DNA from 3 places in the Ensifer adhaerens genome. Region 2 is predicted to be linked to each of the others. Evidence: riboswitches for the same ligand, from Rfam matches in the RefSeq annotation. Region 2 holds a riboswitch; each other region holds the start of a gene.

Region 1 (4,218 bases), 760 kb from region 2:
AGCATCGCAGCAACAGCGGCGGCGGCGATCACTTTGCCAAGCCCGGCGCAAACGATCGCATCTGGAACTCGCTGGAAAAGCACTGCCTCAAGGCGCCGGAGAATTTTGCCGCCTACTACGGCAACGCCATCATCGCGCTCGTCAGCGAAGCCTGGCTCGGGCCGAACTACCAGATGACGGCGCAGGTGAACCGCGTCAATCCGGGTGGAGCTGCGCAGTCGGCGCACCGGGACTATCATCTCGGCTTCCAGACCTCCGCGGTGATCGAGCAGTACCCGGCGCACGTGCACAAGCTCTCGCCGGTGCTGACGCTACAGGGCGCGGTCGCCCATTGCGACATGCCGCTCGAGAGCGGGCCGACGCTGTTCCTGCCGTACAGCCAGACCTATGTGCCGGGTTACCTGGCCCTCAACCGTCCGGAGTTCCGCGCCTATTTCGACGAACATCACGTACAGCTCCCGCTCGAAAAAGGCGATGTCGTCTTCTTCAATCCCGCCCTCTTCCATGCGGCCGGCAACAACCGCTCCGCCGATATCCGCCGCGTTGCAAACCTGCTGCAGGTGTCCTCCGCCTTTGGCCGGGCGATGGAGACCGTCGATCGGCTGACAATGAGCGCAACGCTCTACCCGGCGCTGAAGGCGTTGCTGGCAAACGGCAAGCTGGCCGAAGCGGAAGCGGCCAATGCGATTGCGTCCTGCGCCGAAGGCTATTCCTTCCCGACCAATCTCGACCGCGATCCGCCGCTCGGCGGGCTGGCGCCGAAGACCCAGGCACAGCTGATGCGCGGGGCGCTGGCGGCGGGAACGAGCGAGCAGGATTTTCACGCGGCGCTCGACGCTCAGGCGAAGCGCAAGCTGAGCTGACGGTTCAATTACCCATTCGGGCTCCCGGTGCGTTTCGCCCGGGAGCCGTCGCTGTTTGACACGATCATCTTCGAGGAGGGAATTCGATGAGTGGACAATTGGAAGGCAAGATCGCCATCGTCACCGGTGGCACGCAAGGGTTGGGCGCAACGATCGCCGGCCTCTTCGCCGAACGCGGCGCGGCGGGTATCGTCATCTGCGGACGCAATGCGGCCAAGGGGCGGGCGAAGGCTGAAGAGATCGGCAAGGCCAGCGGCGCGAAGGTGATCTATGTCGAGGCCGATCTCGAGAAGGTCGAGGACGCCCGTAAGGTCGTTGCGGCTTGTGATGCGGAGTTCGGCCGGGTCGATGCGCTCGTCAATGCCGCCGCGATCACCGACCGCGGCACGATCCTCGACACGACACCGGAGCTCTTCGACCGGATGTTCGGGATCAACGTGCGAGCGCCGTTCTTCCTGATGCAGGAGACGGTGAAGGTGATGCGGCGCGAGCGAACCGAAGGCACGATCGTCAATATCGGCTCCATGTCGGCGATGGCCGGGCAGCCCTTCATCGCCGCCTATTGCTCGTCGAAAGGGGCGCTGGAGACGCTGACCAAGAACACGGCCTATGCGCTCCTGCGAAACCGCATTCGGGTCAACGGCCTGAATATCGGCTGGATGGCTTCCGAAGGCGAGGACCGGATCCAGCGTGAGTTTCACGGAGCATCGGCGGACTGGCTCGAAAGGGCGGCCGCCAGCCAGCCCTTCGGCCGGCTCGTCGATCCGGCAGAGGTGGCACGCGCCTGCGCCTATCTGTCTTCGGCTGAATCAGGGCTGATGACCGGATCGGTGATCTGCTTCGATCAATCGGTCTGGGGCGGCTATGACGGTTCGCCGCATCCGGTGGCGCCGCTATAGGCGGCGCTTGTCTTTCGGTTGCCGCTATGCGCTTATGGCGGCGTCAGGTGCCCGCGCGAGCGGGAGAATCGGGAATCCGGCGTCATTCCGGAACGTGCCCAACGCTGTGACGGGGACGGTCGCCTCTAAGTGCCTTGAATTGATTCAAGGATTTGCCACTGGATCTTCAATCGGTCTGGGAAGGTGAGGCGGCCGGTTGAACCGGAGTCAGAAGACCGGCCTGGCAAGATAGACCGAACCCCGCGCGGACGGCGGGAGGTTGCGCATTGTTGGGGATCGAACGATGCTGACTGAACCGAAGGGCGGCCTTGCGGCTGCCGGTGCCTTCGCGCGCAACGAGCGGGAGGCCGTCTACCGCGCCATCGAAACACGCCGCGACGTGCGCGACGAATTTCTCGCAGAACCTCTTCCCGACGATTTGGTGAAACGCCTGCTTACGGCTGCGCACAGCGCGCCGTCTGTCGGCTTCATGCAGCCCTGGAACTTCGTGCTGGTGCGAGCGGAAGAAACGCGTGAGCGCGTCTGGCAGGCCTTTCGCCGCGCCAACGACGAGGCCGCCTTGATGTTCGAGGCGGAACAGCAGACGAAGTACCGTTCGCTGAAACTCGAAGGCATTCGCAAGGCGCCGCTCAGCATCTGCGTCACCTGTGACCGCACGCGCGGCGGCGCCGTCGTCCTCGGCCGTACCCATAATCCGCAGATGGATGTCTATTCCACGGTTTGCGCCGTGCAGAACCTGTGGCTTGCCGCGCGCGCCGAAGGTGTCGGTGTCGGCTGGGTCAGCATCTTCCACGAGGCGGAGATCAAGGCGATCCTCGGCATCCCTGGTCACATCGAGATCGTCGCCTGGCTCTGCCTCGGCTATGTCGATCGCCTCTACCAACAACCGGAGTTGGCGGTAAAGGGATGGCGGCAGCGTCTGCCGCTGGAAGAACTGGTGTTCGAGGAAGGCTGGGGGAACTGCAGCGAGCGTTCCTAAAGCCCGTTGCGCCAAAATGGGCAGCGGTTTTTCGACAGCGACATGCGAGATATCGAGAACTTGAAGCGCAATGAGCGAATCTGAAGATCGCGGCGCGCTTTGAGATGGCGCGCCGGGATCAGTTCTGGACCGGCTGATAGGCCGGTCCCTTCGGGTGCTTCAGGTCGATCGAGGTTTCCTGTTGCGGCAGGAAGGTCGGGCCGACGACGCGCACCTTGCTCTTCGACGGATCGTAGGGCCGCTCCTCGGGCGGTGCCTTGGCAGTCGTGGTCTCCGCCGGCTTTCTGGTTTCGATCACGACGATGGACGACTGGTCGTCACCGATCTTGGTGCCGGTCGTCTTCGGCGAGGTTGCGGCGGTCTGAGGTATCTGGCAGCCGCACATGCCGGGCTTGCTGACGCCGCGGGTGCGATAGGCAAAGGCATTCGGCATTTCGGTATAGGGCCGGCCCGTCACGGCCGAGACCATCTGATCGCTCTCTTCCGTGTTGATATCATGGAAATAGAGTTCGGTTTCAGCGCCCGGGCAGCGCGCCCGGCAGGCCTGTTCGTCCCGCGGGAAATCGGCCGGCGTGGCGTCCGAGGAGATCGGGAAAAAGGCGCCGTCGCAGGTGCGCACGCACATGGTCCGCAGCGTGCCGCTGTAGTAGCGTTCCTGCGGCGCATAGCCGTCTTCGCCAAGCATCGGGCCGTAGGCGTCGTCAGGCGGCAGATCGGCGATGATGTTGCGGTGCGATTCGGGCTCTTCGGGGTCGACGCTCGCGAACTCTTCGCGGTCGCCATAGCAGCCATTGATCTCCAGCGCGGCAAGGATGCGGCGACGGCTGTCCTGGCTGCCCCCGGCAACAATCTGCTCGCGCTCCGATTTCAGCATGCGCAGATTGTCTTCCATCTCGGCAATGAGGCCGTCGAGTTCGCCACAGATATCCGGGTTGCCGCCATCGAAGGTGACGACGCTGCCGCCACCACAGGCAGCACGGCGGCGGTCGTTCTTCGCCCTGCGCAGCTCGATGTTCTGGCGGGAGATCGCACTCGCATAGTCACGGGCGTCGGCATTGCTGGAGACGATGTCAGGCAGCTGCGCAAGACGGGTGTTCAGCCGGTCGCACACGGTCGATGCCAGCGAAGGATCGGCACCGACCAGGGCAAACGGCACAAGCACCGCAGCGAGGTGTTTCAAGCGCGGGAACACGGGCGAAGTCTCTTCCTGCAACCGCTCGACGCCGGCCTTCTGATATGGGCGGCTGCCAGCGGTATTTCCTGTTTCACCTCCATCATAGAGCTTGTCGGTGATCGTGCAACGACAAGCGGCGGTTTGCGTTAACGGGTCCGGCTGAGCGAAGCGCTCAAGCGGCGCGGGCGGTTTCCAGCGACATCGGACGTTCGAGAACAGTGCCTTCGATGGCGGCAACCGCTTTCATACGCTGGAGCAAGTTTTCATTCACTTCCCAGGCAACGGCAACGGCAAAGACCGAGC
Region 2 (4,218 bases):
ATCGGCCGATGCGGGAGAGGGGAACGGACTATTTCGAGAACAGCCGGCGAGCCATCGGGCTGCAGCGTGACCATGCGCGGCAAAATCAGGGCCGCTTCGCCGGCTATGGCGAACACCTCTGGGGGCTCAGCGCCTGCCATGCGCCACGTGGCCGGCTGCGCCGCAAGGACGGACGCTGGCAGCGACTTCGGGGCTACGCCAATCGCGGCGCACCTTTCGGTCCGGATGATGGCACGCTCGTGCCCTGGGCGGCGGCGGCCTGCCTGCCTTTCTGTGCGGATGCGTCGCTGTCGGCGCTCAGCCAGATGACAGCCAGCCACCCCGGGCTTCTGAAGGCGGGGCGCTTTCCGGGTGGCTTCAATCCGAGCCTGCCGGGCGAGGGGCCGGAGGGGTGGGTCGACACGCGCGTCGTCGGCCTTGACCAGGGGCTCGTCGTGATGATGATCGAGAACTGGCGGAGCGGCTTCGTCTGGAAGCTGACGCGTAGTCTGCCTGCAATCCGGCGCGGACTTGAGCGTGCGGGATTTGAAGGCGGCTGGCTGGCGACGGAGACGTTATGAATTTGGGAAGCCAGCAACAGATTGCGCAGACCGGGGAAGGATATCCGCCACGGGTGCTGGCAGTGGTCGAGCGGTTGCGCGCTGAGTTCCCTGACGTCGGTGTCTCGCTCGGGACGGTGGACGGCGCCTTCAGCGCCCCGGCCGGCTTCTGGGCTGCGGGCGGGGCCGGGATCGAGGAGAGCCTCGCCTATCAGGACTTTTTCGCAGTCGGCATGACGGACCGGATCCGGGCCGCGCATCTGATCGCCTTTTACAGCCGTCAGGTAAGTGTGGTTCTCGGCGCGCTCTATCTCGGTGCGGGCGTTCAGGCTGAGATCGCGGGCATTCGCTTTGAAGACTGGAGTCGCCTTCACCAGGACCGCGCGGTTGCCGGCAAACGCTATCATTTCCACGTCGATCTGGCGGAGAGATCGCAGCAGGCGGAATGCATCGGCGTTTTCGAGCGCGGCTTCACAGCGCATCTGGCGCCGGTCATCGCGATCCTGAAGAAGCGCTCGGGGCTTTCTTCCGGGGCGCAGTGGCGGCTGGCAGCGGATTCGCTTGCGGGCACGTTCCTGGAGATCGGACGGGCGATCGGGGACGAAGTGCGCGGCATGGCCGAGGCGCTCGCGATCGTCAAACGGCCGGGGTCGCGGCTGTTTTCGGAAGAGATCTGCTACGAGGAGATCTCCGCCACCGATCCGGCAAGCGGCGCGCAACTGTCGTGCCAGTACCGGATCCGCTGCGGCTGTTGCCTCTATTTCAAGACGGAGGGCGGCGGCTTCTGCGATACCTGCGTCCTGCTGGAGCCGGACGATCGCCGCGCGCGGCTGGCAGCGCGTCTGATGCAAAACGGCGGGGCCTGAACCCCGCCGTTTTTATGTTCCGGTGCCTTTTGAGGCGCAGCGGGTTCAATGCGACTTAAGGAAGCGCTCGTTGATGAAGCCGGAGACGACGCCGAGAACGATCCAGAAGGCGAGCGTGGTGGCGAGCGCGGCGACCGCGAACTCGGCGCCGAGCACGGCCGGGACGTTGCTGGAGATATCGAGCGGTTGCGGCGCGCCGTAGACATGGGGTGCGGCGATGAGGACGAGGCCGGCGACCTTGGACACTATTTCTTCGCGCAGGACCAGGAGATAGAGGCCGACCGCGGAGAGAGCGACGGTTGTCAGCCACCAGGTCTGGCGGTCGCCGAGTTCGGCCGCCGGGAAGCCCGGGAGTTCCGGCGGCAGGCCGATCGCCGGCAGCATGTGCACCGCGAGCCAGCCGCAGGCGCCCCAGAGAGCGCCGTTCCTGAGCGTGATCGGATAGCCGATCACCAGGCTGACGCCGGCGAGCAGCAAGCCGAAGCCGGAGCCGGTGACGAGGTTTGCCATCAGCGTGCCGGAGAAGCGGCTCATACCGAACATGATGCCGCCTTCCTCATGTTCGCCTTCGTGCGCATAGGCCGGCGTGATCGGCGACAGCGCGTCGAGTACGGCGCCAAGCGGCGATACCGCCTTCAGCGATGAATGCTGGTCATGGCCCTCGGCGGCCGGTTGTGCCGTGCCCGGTTGGCCGGCCGGCTGTTCGGTCGCGGCCGGAGCCTCGCCTTCGAATTGCTCCGCATGCAGGATCAGCGGCGTTACCCGCAGTTCCTGGGCGCCGGTCATGAAGACACCGGCAATCAGCCCAGCCACGATTGCGGCCAGAAGCGTTCTGACAATCATCTTGAATTCCCTCGATAACGGCAAACGCCACGCGCTTCGGCGTGGTTGGTGAGCCTTCCTATTTGCTGTGCCATGCGGACGGTGCTTGCATGTTCGCCAAAGCGCCATGCGCAAACGCCGACATCCGGCGTGAGCCGGATGCATTCAGGTCCGCGGCTATTTCGATGCGGAACGTTGTTCACGTTCCGGCGCATCGTTTAGTGGCAGGGGAAGCCGTAGGAGTGGCGGGTGTCGTGCGCGGTGTCGTGCAGCACGGCCGAATTGGCAAGGCCGGCACCGAAGACGAGGAATGCGCCGATGAAAAGGGCGATGACGCCAGCGGTCAGACGATCGCTCAGGGAGAGCGGGGTGCTCGAAATAGTAGACGTAGCCATGACAACCTCCGTGATGGCATCGGGAAATTTCCCGGTGTGGGCCCTATGCCCGTATCGAGTGGCAGGTTTCCTGGCTCACGGCGCTGGGCGAAATGCCCGGGATCTGCCTCGCCTTCCCAGTTCGACCACCCTCTCGGGGCCTGTTCCAGTGGCTTCTTCCGGATTGCTCCGGAACGGCAAGATCAACGTCGCTCTACAGTCGCGGGGTCGGCCGTGATTTGAATGCCCAGCATGGGTCCATCCGTCACGTTCCCGTTTACTCCCGAAACGCGTTCGCGTCCCGGGAACCAATCGATCCAAAATGATTAGGAGCGTGTCATGGCGTTGTCAATTGAGCCTGCGCCGCCGGCCGCTTCATCCGCGACAAAATCGCGAAGCATCATCTGCTTGTAGGCCTCGACGATGCGGTCGCCCTCCGGCCGATCGACCGAGACGGCAAGCCGCATGGTGCAGTCGCCGAGATGCATGATCAGGAAGGCAGCGCTGTCGATCGTTTCGCGCGGCGTCTCGGGCGCAAAGCGGGCCCAGACATCGGCTAGAAGCTTGCCGCCGGCGCGGCTTTGTTGGAGATCGACCTCACGCAGCGCCTTGTCGGCCTGCATCGCCGACCAGATGTCGCGCATGACAGGCTCGGCCAGGAACATGTCGTAGTAGATGTCGAACAGCAGTGAGAAGGCGTCGCGCAGTTCTGCCATCGACGTGACCTTGGCCAGTTCGGCGGAGATGCACTCGTTGCAAACGGCATTGTAGCGCTCGGCCAGCGTACGCACGATCGCCGCCTTGTCCGGGAAGTACTGGTAGAGCGACCCGATTGAAATCCCCGCCTTTTCAGCGACGTCGCTCATGCGCATGGCGTCGCTGCCCTTCTCCTGGATGAGTGCCGTCGCGCAGGAAAGGATCTGCTCGACGCGCTCGCGGCTGCGCTTCTGGCTGGGCGTCCGGCGCAACGTGGTCTCGTCTTCGGCGGGAGGCGTGGTGGGGTTTGTGTCTGTAATCATGAGTAATGCTCACATTTTGACTTGACTCTTAAAATACGAGGATTTATCACATTTGCAAATGTGAGAGATACTCATGTTTGTAGATGAAGCCTCAGGAGGAAACGATGTCTCAGAAAGTCACACTGGTTTTGGGCGGTACCGGCAAGACGGGGCGGCGGGTGGCCGGGCGCCTTCGGGAGCGGGGCGTAGCGGTGCGCATCGGCGCCCGTTCGGCGTCGCCTTCCTTCGATTGGACGGACGAGGCGACCTGGGCGTCTGCCCTTGAAAATGTCGATCGCATCTATGTCTGCTACCAGCCCGATCTGGCGGTGCCGGGCGCCGTCGATGTCATCGACCGCTTCTCGAGCCTTGCCGTTCGCTCGCGCATCAAGCGGCTGGTGCTTCTGTCGGGGCGTGGCGAGGACGAGGCGGAAGCGGCCGAGCGTGCGCTGCAGGCTTCCGGTGCCGACTGGACGGTCATCCGAGGCAGCTGGTTCTTCGAGAATTTCGACGAAGGCTTCTTGGCCGATGGCGTGATGAGTGGGTCGGTCTTCCTGCCCGTGGACGAGGTCACCGAGCCCTTCGTCAGTTGCGACGACATTGCCGACGTGGCGGTTGC
Region 3 (4,218 bases), 520 kb from region 2:
TTTCGGCGCGGCATCGAAGGTCACCTCGCGGTTGCAGCTCTTGACGGTCACCGGATAGGCGAGCGCCGGCGTGGCGGCGGCAATGAGAAACAGCAAGGTAGAGGAGGCAATATTGATCTTCATGAAATGGATCCCTGTCGAGGAAGTGAAAAGGAGAAACGGGCGCTGCCGGCAACGGCGGTGCCGTGGGCGGTGGCAGTGACGCCGAAGGCGGTGGAAAGCGCGCGCGGGTTCAGCACCGCATCGGGAGTTCCGAAGGCCGTCAGCCGCCCCGCGGTCACGATTGCGACGTCGGTCGCGAATTCGGCGGCGAGATTGATGTCGTGCAGCGTCGAAACGATCGTCAGCTTCAGCGTCTGCAAGAGCTCGAGGATTTCGAGCTGGTGACGGATGTCGAGATGGTTGGTCGGCTCGTCGAGGATGATGATGCGCGGCTCCTGGGCGAGTGCCCGGGCAATCAGCACCCGCTGCTTTTCGCCGCCCGAAAGTGTGGCGAACTGGCGGCCGGCGAGGTGGGAAAGATCGAGATGAGAGAGCGCATGCTGCACGCGCTCGCGGTCCGTCTCCGTCCAGCCGTTGAGCCCCTCTCGCCGCGGGATGCGTCCCATCATCACGACGTCACGCACGCTGAAGGGAAAGTCGCCGGGCATTTCCTGCAGCACGACGGCAATCGTCTTCGCCGCCTCGCGCGCCGAGATCGACCAGAGGTCGACGCCGTCGATCTCGATTCGGCCGGCATTCGGCTGCACCGCCCGGTAGAGGCAGCGCAGAAGCGAGGTCTTGCCGGCGCCGTTCGGCCCGAGGATCGCAAGGCGGCTGCCCGCTTCGATCGAGAAATCCATGTCTTCGACCAGGGTCAGCCCCGCACGGGGCCCCCAGCAAAGGCCTTCCACCTTGAGGGCAGCTCCCGTCGCTGAACAGGTCATGACCGCGTCCCTCCCCGCGCCGCGGCGCATTTCTGCCCGCGCACCAGAGGTCGCCGCCACCCTTTGCGTGTTGCGCTCATTGGAACCGTCCTCCAATGTCTTCGGAGACGAGCACTGCCGCCGGAATGCGAGCGAGCGTCTTTGTCTTGAGGCCGCGCGGACGCTCGGCGGCACGCGTCATGCCGTCGCCACGTTCGGCATAGGTGGCGGCGAAGCGGACGAGGTCGTCGATATCCTCTTCCGGCGAGATATCACCGAAGAGATAGGTCGCCTTGCCCGTCGCCTGGAAGGCGATGGTGCAGGGTCGCGTGCAAGCCGCCATGCAGACGGTGCCGGCGATCGAGAAATCACGATCGAGCGGCTCGCCGAGCGCGGCGATGCTGCGGTTGAGACGCTTTATCAGCTCGGCGCCCGGCACGCAGGGACCGCCGGTAAAACGGCAATCGGTGCAAACCGTTATCTTGTGCTGTCGGGAATTCGGCTCAGCCATTTTCTCTCTCCGCCGGAGTGACGGCAGGAGATGGCGAAGCGGCAGGATGACGGATGACCGTCGCGCGAAAGCCAGTTCTTTTCCATCGGAACACCCCGTCCGTTGTGGTTGATCGGTTCGATGGCAGGTCTCCTGGCTCGCGGGTCGCGGCGCATCCACGTCTTCCCGGTCTTTGACCAGTGACATGGTGTGAATGCGCTTTCCGCTCACAGTTGCGGGGGCAGCCACGGTTTCGGCCCCATTTGGGTCGTCCGTTCCGTGTTCCCTTTTCAGCCGCTTCCGCATTTCCGCGGACGCAGCACCATCACGCTCTTCCTCGCATGAATCGGCCGATGAAACAACTGCTAGGGGCATGCGCTACGGACCTATCAACATGCGGCGTTTCGTCATGCAGGATTTGTTATGAGATAACATAACGTATTGCAATGTCAAAGTTGAGTAGCCGGCGAAATTTGCCGCGGCGGCGCTGCCCGGCGCCCCCCGATCCGCCCTGCGCACGCCGATCGGCCGACCACCCGGCCCGATGCTTTCCGACTGGTGCCGCCGCGCCCACAAAAAGCGCCAGCGCCATGCGCAAATGCCGGCAATCTTAACGTACGTTACGCTCACGTAACCCCATGTCTGTTGAGAAAATCATCGGTCGAAGCGACAATCGGCAAAGCTAAGATTGGGCATCGGTAACGCACCAATAAACTCAACTTGGCCGCGCAGTACAGAAATGGCGCAATCCCGAAATGAAGTGATGGCAACTCAACTTTCTGAAGGGAAAAGTAGTGAATCCCATCGATTTCTTCGTCGACACACTTCGGACATACCCGCCCGTGGCCGTCTTCCTGGCACTCGGCATCGGCTTCCTGATCGGGCCGATCAAGGTCGCGGGATTCAATCTCGGAAACGTCACCGCAACGCTTCTTGCCGGTGTTCTCATCGGGCAGCTGGGCATCCAGGTTTCCGGTGACCTGAAATCCACCCTGTTCCTGATCTTCCTCTTCGCCGTCGGCTACGGCGTCGGACCCCAGTTCGTGCGCGGCCTCAGCACCGACGGACCAAAGCAGATCGCCTTCGCGCTGTCTGTCCTGGTGCTGTGCCTCATCGTTCCCTATCTCTGCGCGCTGATCGCCGGGCTTCCGCTCGGCTATGGCGCCGGCATGTATGCGGGATCGCAGACGATCTCGGCTGCAATCGGCGTCGCGACGGATCAGATCAACTCCCTCGGGCTGCCGGCCGAGCAGGCCAAGGCCTTTGCCGACCAGATCCCGATCGCCTATGCGGTGACCTATATCTGGGGCACGATCGGCTCGGCCATCATCCTCGCCCAGCTTGGGCCAAAGCTTCTCGGTATCGACCTTCCGGCGGCGTGCCGGGAATATGAGGCCAAGCTTGGCGGCGGCACCGAGAGCAGCGAACCCGGCATCACCCGCGCCTATCACGATTTCGGCCTTCGCGCCTACCGCGTCGATCAGGCAAGCGGGCTGACCGGCAAGCCGGTCAAGGACATTCTTCCCGGCATCCGTGTCTTTGTCGAACGTCTGCGTCGCGGCGACCAGATCATCGAAGCCGACGGCAACACCGTGCTGCAGCCAGGTGACGTCGTTGCCTTTTCGGGCCGGCGTGCCGTGCTCGTCGAAAACCTCGACAGCAAGCTCATCGAGGTCGAGGACAAGGAACTCTTGAACGCGGAAGCCGAAGTGGTCGACGTCTACGTCACCAGCAAGGCGCTTGCCGGCAAGACGCTCGCCGATGTCAGCACGATGGATTGGGCGCGCGGCGTCTATGCCCGCAAGATCATCCGCTCGCTGGTCGAGATTCCGGTGCTGCCCGGCACCACCGTCGAGCGCGGCGACATCGTCACCATCGGCGGCGCCAAGAGACACGTCGAAGCGGCGATCAAGGCGCTAGGCTTTGCCGACAGGCCCGTCGAGACGACCGACATTGCCTTCCTTGGCTGGGGTCTCTTCGTCGGCGCAATGATCGGAGCGCTCACGATTACGATCGGCGGCATCCCGATCGGCCTTTCCACCTCCGGCGGCGCGCTTCTCGCAGGCCTTGTGCTCGGCTGGCTGCGCACCACCTACCCCGCCTTCGGCCGAATCCCCTCGCCGGCGCTGTGGCTGATGAACACGCTCGGCCTCAACATCTTCATCGCCGTCGTCGGGATCGGCGCCGGCCCGGGCTTTGTCGCGGGCCTGCAGGAGGTCGGCATTTCGCTGTTCATCTGGGGCGTGGTCGCCACGTCGATCCCGATGATCGCCTCGGTGCTCCTCGGCCACTATGTCTTCAAGTTCCATCCGGCGATCCTGTTTGGCGCCTGCGCCGGCGTCAGAACGACGACGGCAGCGCTCGGCATGATCCAGGAGGCGGCCAAGAGCAAGGTGCCGGCGCTCGGCTACGGCATGCCCTACGCCATCGGAAACACGCTGCTGACCATCTTCGGCCTCGTCATCGTCATCATGCTCGCCTGAGGCGAGCGGGCGAAGCAGACCATCGTTCAAAATGCATAGATCACAGGGAGTGTGGACCATGTTGGACAGAAATTTCTACGATAGCCTTTCCGATCTCAGCCCGTTCGAAATCAAGGACGAACTGATCAAGCTCGCCAAGTCGAGCTCACAGAAATCCGCCAAGGCTTTCCTCAATGCCGGCCGCGGCAACCCGAACTGGACGGCGACACGCGCTCGCGAAGCCTTCTTCCTGCTCGGCCAGTTTGCGCTGACGGAAGCCAAGCGCGCCTATTACGACCCGAAGGCGGGTGTGGCCGGCATGCCGCCGAAGGACGGCGCCCACGCGCGGTTTGAGAAGTGG

Evidence for each region. A riboswitch is a leader RNA that binds a small molecule or an ion and turns the genes downstream of it on or off. The one in region 2 is predicted to bind cobalamin.
Region 1: linked by a shared signal. The riboswitch ahead of bluB (5,6-dimethylbenzimidazole synthase) and the one ahead of LAC81_RS12580 (CbtB domain-containing protein) in region 2 are both predicted to bind cobalamin.
Region 3: linked by a shared signal. The riboswitch ahead of LAC81_RS10005 (DUF1636 family protein) and the one ahead of LAC81_RS12580 (CbtB domain-containing protein) in region 2 are both predicted to bind cobalamin.

Annotation. Positions count from the first base shown of each region.
Region 1 is NZ_CP083349.1:1,801,220-1,805,437, reverse strand. Features, by position in the region: gene LAC81_RS08845 (phytanoyl-CoA dioxygenase family protein) at 1-863, shown strand, start outside; gene LAC81_RS08840 (SDR family oxidoreductase) at 950-1,762, shown strand; cobalamin riboswitch at 1,791-2,001, shown strand; gene bluB (5,6-dimethylbenzimidazole synthase) at 2,046-2,741, shown strand; gene LAC81_RS08830 (DUF2865 domain-containing protein) at 2,860-3,933, opposite strand; gene LAC81_RS08825 (acyl-homoserine-lactone synthase) at 4,088-4,218, opposite strand, start outside.
Region 2 is NZ_CP083349.1:2,561,836-2,566,053, reverse strand. Features, by position in the region: gene LAC81_RS12595 (glucoamylase family protein) at 1-560, shown strand, start outside; gene LAC81_RS12590 ((2Fe-2S)-binding protein) at 614-1,405, shown strand; gene LAC81_RS12585 (CbtA family protein) at 1,451-2,248, opposite strand; gene LAC81_RS12580 (CbtB domain-containing protein) at 2,446-2,622, opposite strand; cobalamin riboswitch at 2,665-2,929, opposite strand; gene LAC81_RS12575 (TetR/AcrR family transcriptional regulator) at 2,928-3,620, opposite strand; gene LAC81_RS12570 (SDR family oxidoreductase) at 3,725-4,218, shown strand, end outside.
Region 3 is NZ_CP083349.1:2,043,319-2,047,536, forward strand. Features, by position in the region: gene LAC81_RS09995 (ABC transporter substrate-binding protein) at 1-123, opposite strand, end outside; gene LAC81_RS10000 (ABC transporter ATP-binding protein) at 120-926, opposite strand; gene LAC81_RS10005 (DUF1636 family protein) at 1,003-1,416, opposite strand; cobalamin riboswitch at 1,521-1,737, opposite strand; gene aspT (aspartate-alanine antiporter) at 2,190-3,878, shown strand; gene LAC81_RS10015 (bifunctional aspartate transaminase/aspartate 4-decarboxylase) at 3,937-4,218, shown strand, end outside.